Regions from separate parts of the Lysinibacillus sp. NPDC097287 genome, predicted to be linked through region 1. Evidence: riboswitches for the same ligand, from Rfam matches in the RefSeq annotation. Region 1 holds a riboswitch; each other region holds the start of a gene.
What was found. Region 1 has a riboswitch for thiamine pyrophosphate ahead of thiT (energy-coupled thiamine transporter ThiT). Riboswitches for the same ligand answer to the same signal wherever they lie in the genome.
Positions count from the first base shown of each region.

Region 1 (2,272 bases):
TTACCATAAATGAAAATTCATACAACCATCCATCAGAAGATCGTATCTATTCGATGAGTAGATTAACACATCACCAATAAATCAATGAAGGAGCTTATTCGCTCAAGGAGAGAGTCAAGTCGCTCAAGCAGAGGCTATAGCCTCTGCTTGAGCGTGGAGATGATTATAGGAACAGGGGAATTGTAGAAAGCTCTTCTCTTGGTAGGTATTTGAAGTGAATTTACTTATTATGAGTTGTAAAATAATGCAGACAATAAAAAAGCCATCCCCTGAATTGGGGATAGCTCTAGTGAACAAATTATTTTGTATATGTCTTTGTTGAAATAGGAGCCTTTCCTTTTTTAGCTTCTACAACTTTTCTTATGATAGGAATAACGATTGGTGCTAATTTAACAGCAGTTTTTACAACGTTGGATACTTTCATTTTATACCAACTCCCTTTTATCATTATTTCTACCTGCTTATTGTATTTATTAAACATTAACGGACAACGCGGACGGCTTGTATGATGTTCCAGATAATAATGCCGAGTGATACAAGTAAGTAAATAACAAAGGTAACCAGCCAAACAATGATGAGCGAATTGCCATTTGAAAATGGATCAGTAGTGTTAAAAGATATCGTTGAAAAGACGAATAGGATAAAGAAGACGATACCAAAAGCAACGGGAATTAAGTGTGATATGAGTGCTCGAATAGAGTGGCGCTTAACTTCACTATCCTTTGAAACAAAATAGACGACTAAAGGTACGATAAATGGTGCGAAAAAAATACTGAGATAACTAAATGCGGATAAGATTTTTTGATTCTCCATTAGTTGTCCCTCCTTTTTTAATATTTACGCACAAAAATCAGAAAAGTTTCAAAAAATTTTAGCAAAGAGATAGTTGTAATTTGGTAAGTGTTTGCGTACAATGATGATGTTCAAACAAAAATCTAGATGTAACGACCACAAGGGGTGCCGATGATGTCGGCTGAGATTGGGCACGTAATGCCTTCACTCTTTGAACCTGTAAGTTAACGCTTGCGTAGGGATTGTGGATAGAAACCGACACTTTAACGATGTGAGGCTCTGTCCTGGCATCGTTTTTTATTTTACCCATTTTAGTAGATTGCCAGACAGCTAAGCATTAAAGCAACTGATTTCTATTCCTGCTCTTGTATCCTACATCGGAACAAAGGAGAGAATAATGTTATGGACAAAAAAAAATTATTAATGCTGGTGGAAATTGCGATTTTTGCAGCAGTTGGGCTTGTGCTCGACCAAGTATCATTTAAAGTATGGGCACAGGGTGGCTCGGTTAGTCTTGTCATGGTGCCGATTGTATTAATTGCATTTCGTTGGGGACTTGGTGCAGGGGTAACAACCGGTCTACTTATTGGTGTTATGCAAACAATGTTCGGTGCTTATATCGTGCACTGGTTCCAAGGTTTATTAGATTATGGCATTGCCTTCACTGTTGTTGGTTTAGCAGCTATTGTACGTAAGCCAGTACTTGATGCAGCGGCGAATGCAAAAAAGGTGAAAATGGCAAATTATATTGTGATTGGCATTATTGTAGCAGGCTTTTTACGGTATGCAGCACATACGACTGCCGGTGCGGTGTTCTTTGCAGAATATGCTGGCGACCAAAATGCATGGGTTTATTCTATTATTTACAACGGAACGTATATGCTACCTGCGACAATTTTAACTGCGGTTGCTTGCGTACTATTATTTACATCCGCACCACAACTAATGCAACGAAAATCATAATTAATCAGCCGCGTGATCCCTAGAGTGATTGCGCGGTTTTTATCTTTTTTATGGGGTGTTTGAACACCCGATAAAAAAATAAAGCATCTGGCGGATGTCACAGATGTTTTGTGCGCGAAAGCGAAGCGTCAGCAGCAGATTTTTACAGCTGACTGACTTGCAACACGTAGGCCCAAGCACAATTCAAAATCTGGACGCAATAACGCCGAGGCGTTATTGGTATGCCAAATAACTCGGATTCCTCATCTTTATGCTGTAGTTGTGATATATTAAAGAGTAGACATTAGGATGAAAGGGACGTTAAAAATGATTGTAAAAACACAAGAAGAAATTGAAGCTTTTAAAAAAATAGGCCGTATTTGCGCTGAAATCCGTGAAGCGATGAAGGCCGCTACAAAACCAGGTGTGACGACACTTGAATTAGATGAGATTGCAGGGCGTATGTTTGCGGAGCGAGGCGCTGTATCAGGTCCTAAAGGAGAATATGATTTCCCAGGTTACACTTGTATTAGTGTCA
Region 1 is NZ_JBIWCX010000010.1:100,974-103,245, forward strand. Features, by position in the region: gene ACIQ2D_RS14745 (hypothetical protein) at 299-424, opposite strand; gene ACIQ2D_RS14750 (magnetosome magnetite crystal formation protein family) at 481-813, opposite strand; TPP riboswitch at 944-1,052, shown strand; gene thiT (energy-coupled thiamine transporter ThiT) at 1,195-1,755, shown strand; gene map (type I methionyl aminopeptidase) at 2,062-2,272, shown strand, end outside.

Region 2 (2,272 bases), on a different contig from region 1:
GCGGATGTCACTACATATGAAGAACGTGGTAAAGGTATGGGGATGCTTGGGGCTGCCATGTCTCTAGGCTTTATGATTGGTCCTGGAATTGGCGGCTTCTTATCTACAGTCAGTCTTCACTTTCCATTTTATATGGCTGGAGCTGCGGCAATTTTAGCTGCCATATTATCGTTAGTGTTGTTGCCAAACACAAAACCAAGCTCATCACAAAAAGCACAAAAACAAGACAATCTTGCTAAGCAGATGATACGCTCAGTCAAAATGCCCTACTTTGTTATGCTGATCATCATGCTTGTTTTCTCGTTTGGCATCGCCAATTTCCAAGCGACTTTATCTTTATTCGTCACACAGAAATTCAACTACACACCAACAGATATTGCAATAATACTAACAGTTGGTGGTGCTGTCGGTGTCGTTGTTCAAATGTTTATCATTACACCACTGTTTAAACGTTTTGGTGAAATGAAGGTTGTATTAGTCAATTTACTCGTTGCATCAATATCAATCTTCTTAATTTTATTTGTATCAGGCTTTGCATTAATATTAGTTGTTGCAACAATTTTCTCTACAGCAACAACGCTCATTCGTCCAGCCGTAAATACGCTGATTTCCAAGCTGGCTGGTAGTGAACAAGGCTTTGCCGCCGGACTCAACAATGCCTATATGAGTCTTGGCAATATGATTGGTCCTGCTTTAGCTGGCATATTATTCGACTGGAATATGGACAGCCCTTATATTTTCGGTGCTATCATTTTATTTGCCTGCTTCCTTCTTGCCCTCATTTGGACAATGAAAAAAGCACCTCATTTAATGAAGCCAGATTCTAATTAATCTGAAAGTTAATTGACTATTTTTAGCAGTATGGTACAGTATTAATGAAAAATTAAATCGCTTCATGACCACTAGGGGAGTCTTTTTAAGGCTGAGACGTGTATTGTATACACGGACCCTTTGAACCTGATCTAGTTCACACTAGCGTAGGAAAGTGGCGACACTTGCTTTTATAATGACTAAATGCAAGGCCGCTTCCTACATTTTTGGGAAGCGGCCTTTTTTTACGATTAATGAAGGAGTGAAAGATTTGTCTATTCGAAAATTAACCGTCATGGCATTATTAGTTGCTATTGCAGTAGCAGGCTCAACATTTATCTCTATTCCAACAGGTATTGCACGTGCCTATCCTGTACAACACGCCATTAATGTCATCAGTGCCATCTTACTGGGACCTTTACCTACTGTCATGATTGCCTTTGTAACAGCCATCATCCGTATCTTAACAGGTACAGGCTCACTCTTAGCGATTCCTGGCAGTGTCATCGGTGCACTATTTGCAGCCCTTGCCTACAAATACAGCGAAAAAACGTGGCTAGCTGGTGCCGGTGAAATGTTTGGTACAGGTATACTTGCTTCACTTGTCGCAGTACCCTATTCTCACCTACTAATGGGGACATCTGTGGCGGCCCTCTTTTTCATGCCTGCTTTTTTAACTTCTAGTGTCGTTGGCGCCACCTTGGGAGTAGTTATTGCTAAAAGTCTACAAAAAACTGTTTTTGTTAATGGACTTAACTCAACATTGCGATAAGACATTAAAGTATTTTTCACCGCTCGATTTCTATGACATTCCTCTAATAAAATTTAGGCTATTTTCTAAGGTTAGTTGCTATAATACATTGAGATAGAGTAAATCTACAACATGTTTAGATTTACTCTCTGTTTTTTTGTTTTGGTATCCTGCAAATCGAATAACGAAAAAAGGACTCTTTAGTTTGAATAAACTTTAGAGTCCTTTTTCTTATTTCGTATAATCAAATAAACAACGAGCATGATCCTGTACCACTTCCACAAATGCTTCTACCTGGCGCAGTTCAAATGAAGATTCATAACCAATTAACCAAGTATCCCGCGTTAAGCCAAATTCTTTTTCATTGTTCATTAGCGCTATTTTGTTGACACCATCATCCTCATTTAAAGTAATTGATGGTAAAATTGCATAGCCAATCCCATTCAATGCCATTTGCTTACACGTCTCAATTTGATCTACTAAAATTTGACGACTTGGATTGGATGCAAAGTGTCGCTGCCACCACTGTTGAATTTCCTGATAATAATTCGAATCACTTTTAAACTGAATAAATGGACGGTCTGTCGTAAGGACATCCTCCACTGTTTTCAACTCTTTGTCTACTAAATAAAGCGTATCTCGGAAAAGATGAATTTTCTCACCTTTCCAATCGACCTGTCCTCGTACAATCCCCACATGTGCCTCGCCCTC
Region 2 is NZ_JBIWCX010000003.1:57,282-59,553, forward strand. Features, by position in the region: gene ACIQ2D_RS05785 (MFS transporter) at 1-831, shown strand, start outside; TPP riboswitch at 895-1,001, shown strand; gene thiW (energy coupling factor transporter S component ThiW) at 1,082-1,582, shown strand; gene ACIQ2D_RS05795 (transcriptional regulator CcpC) at 1,793-2,272, opposite strand, start outside.
Region 2: another riboswitch for thiamine pyrophosphate. It lies ahead of thiW (energy coupling factor transporter S component ThiW); the one in region 1 lies ahead of thiT (energy-coupled thiamine transporter ThiT).

Region 3 (2,272 bases), on a different contig from region 1:
CCTTCCTTTGAAAGACGATGTAGTTCATTAAGTACAGTTATTTGAAAATCACCAATATATTGTGTGATCGAATTGGCATTTTCAGCAATTTTTTTATAGGTCATTAACGTATCAGCTAGCTGTGCAAAAGGTTCATCTCCCGCGACATACGCAGCACCACAAATGGCACTTAGTAAGCAACCTGTACCTGTAATTTTTGTCATTTGGTGATGCCCACCTGCAATCCATTGTGTTTGTAAACCGTCAGTTATGAAATCCTGTTCACCAGTAACAATGACAATACATTTGTATTGTTGCGCAACTTTTTTTGCTTCATCCGATAGTGCCATTGAACCACTGCCGCTATCAACACCTTTTTGTTGCCAGCTTACATTCGCAATGGCAGCAAGTTCTCCAATATTGCAACGAATAAGGACAAATTTAATTTCTGCTAATAGTTGTTGTACTGTTTCTCGGCGGAAAGTCGTAGCGCCAGCACCAACTGGATCCAATATAACGGGGATACCTAGTGCATTTGCTTTTTTTCCAGCAAGTAGCATCGATTCTTTTGTCCGTTCATTTAGTGTACCAATATTGATTAATAAGGCAGACGCAATCGATACCATTTCTTCAACTTCATGTAATTCATCTGCCATGACTGGAGAAGCACCAATGGCTAATAAGCCGTTTGCTTGGAAATTTGCCACAACATAATTCGTGATACTATGAACAAGAGGCTGTTTTTTTCGAATAGCTTGTAAAATCATTGTACTCTCTCCGGAACCCAATTTTCCTTTGTCCAAGCCATTTCCCAAAATTGTAATTCGTAATAACAGCTATTTTTAAAATGACTCTTTAAGATCGCTAATTTTTCTGGAGAAGCTGCTGCAGCATAAGCGTTCATCATTGAAATTTGTGTTTGAATTGTTACTAGGAAATCCTCACTACTATACATAGCAATCCAATCTTCATATAGCTTAACACCAGGTTTTGCATCTTTGTAATACTGCCCTATTTCTAAATACAGCCATGGACAAGGCATCATTGCAGCAAATGCCTCAGCCACATCACCATTATGCACAGCACTGTACATGTGATTAATATAATTGATAGCACCTGGAGCAGGTTCACTTTGCTCGAGCTCCTCTTTGGTTACATTTAATTCTAAAAAAACAGAACGATGTAATTCGAGTTCAGCTTCATTAATGAACTTCGCCGTTTCTGTGTAGTACGCGAATTCTTCGGGTGTCTCACATTTAGCCGCTGCATATGCTAATACCTTTGCATAGTGCTTTAAATAATATGCATCTTGAATCATATAGTATTTAAATTTATCAATAGGTAAAGTCCCGTCAGCAATCCCTTTTACAAAGGGGTGCTGAAAACTTCCTTCCCAATAGATATCTGTTTCTTTTCTTAATTCATCACAAAATGTCATTATAAGTCCTCCTCTAATTGGTGAACGTAAGCATGCAAAAAAGCTCTTTTTGTTCGTGAAATACACGTAAAAAGAGCTTCTTCATCAAGAAAATGATGTACTGCTCCCTACGTCAGTATTAACTAACAGGTTCAAAGGGTCAGGTTTTACCTTCTCAACTCAAGATGAGTCCCCCCGCAATCAAAATATTTAGTTGAAAATTGGAACAAAAAAAGCTCTCCTATAAGAATGAGGAGAGCGTATGTACAAGAAAAGCACATCGTGATTGTACATTGCTCCCTACGTCAGTGTTAACTAACAGGTTCAAAGGGTCAGGTTTTAACCTTCTCAACTCAAAATGAGTCCCCCTGCAAACATTTGATTTGTCCACAATGTACCATACTTTCCCTGTATGAACAAGGGAAATTTCATTTTATATGAAAAGCGATGACTGATGCCATATGCAAGAGTATGATAGTTGTCATGACTTTTAATAATTAGAGTATTTTTCATTGAAAACTATAAAAATTGAGTTTTATAATGAGCCTAACAAAGGGGGCAATAATGATGAAACGACAAGATCTAATCGCACCAGAATGGTATAACATTGTAGAGGAATTTGAAAATTATGCACAAAATCCTGAGAAAAATGCATTAATTGTTTATAATGAAAACGAAGAAATTGACTATATAACATATGCAAGTTTACTAGAAAAAGCGAATCAAGCAGCGAATGTGTTAACAGCACAGGGATTAACAAAAGGGGATGTTATTCTCATTATGGTGCCTAGATCTATTGAGGCATATGTTGCATATATCGCTGCATTAAAGGTTGGTTTGGCTATTATTCCAAGCTCTGAAATGCTTAGAGCGAAA
Region 3 is NZ_JBIWCX010000006.1:115,549-117,820, forward strand. Features, by position in the region: gene thiM (hydroxyethylthiazole kinase) at 1-746, opposite strand, end outside; gene tenA (thiaminase II) at 743-1,417, opposite strand; TPP riboswitch at 1,505-1,603, opposite strand; TPP riboswitch at 1,677-1,776, opposite strand; gene mbcS (acyl-CoA synthetase MbcS) at 1,964-2,272, shown strand, end outside.
Region 3: another riboswitch for thiamine pyrophosphate. It lies ahead of tenA (thiaminase II); the one in region 1 lies ahead of thiT (energy-coupled thiamine transporter ThiT).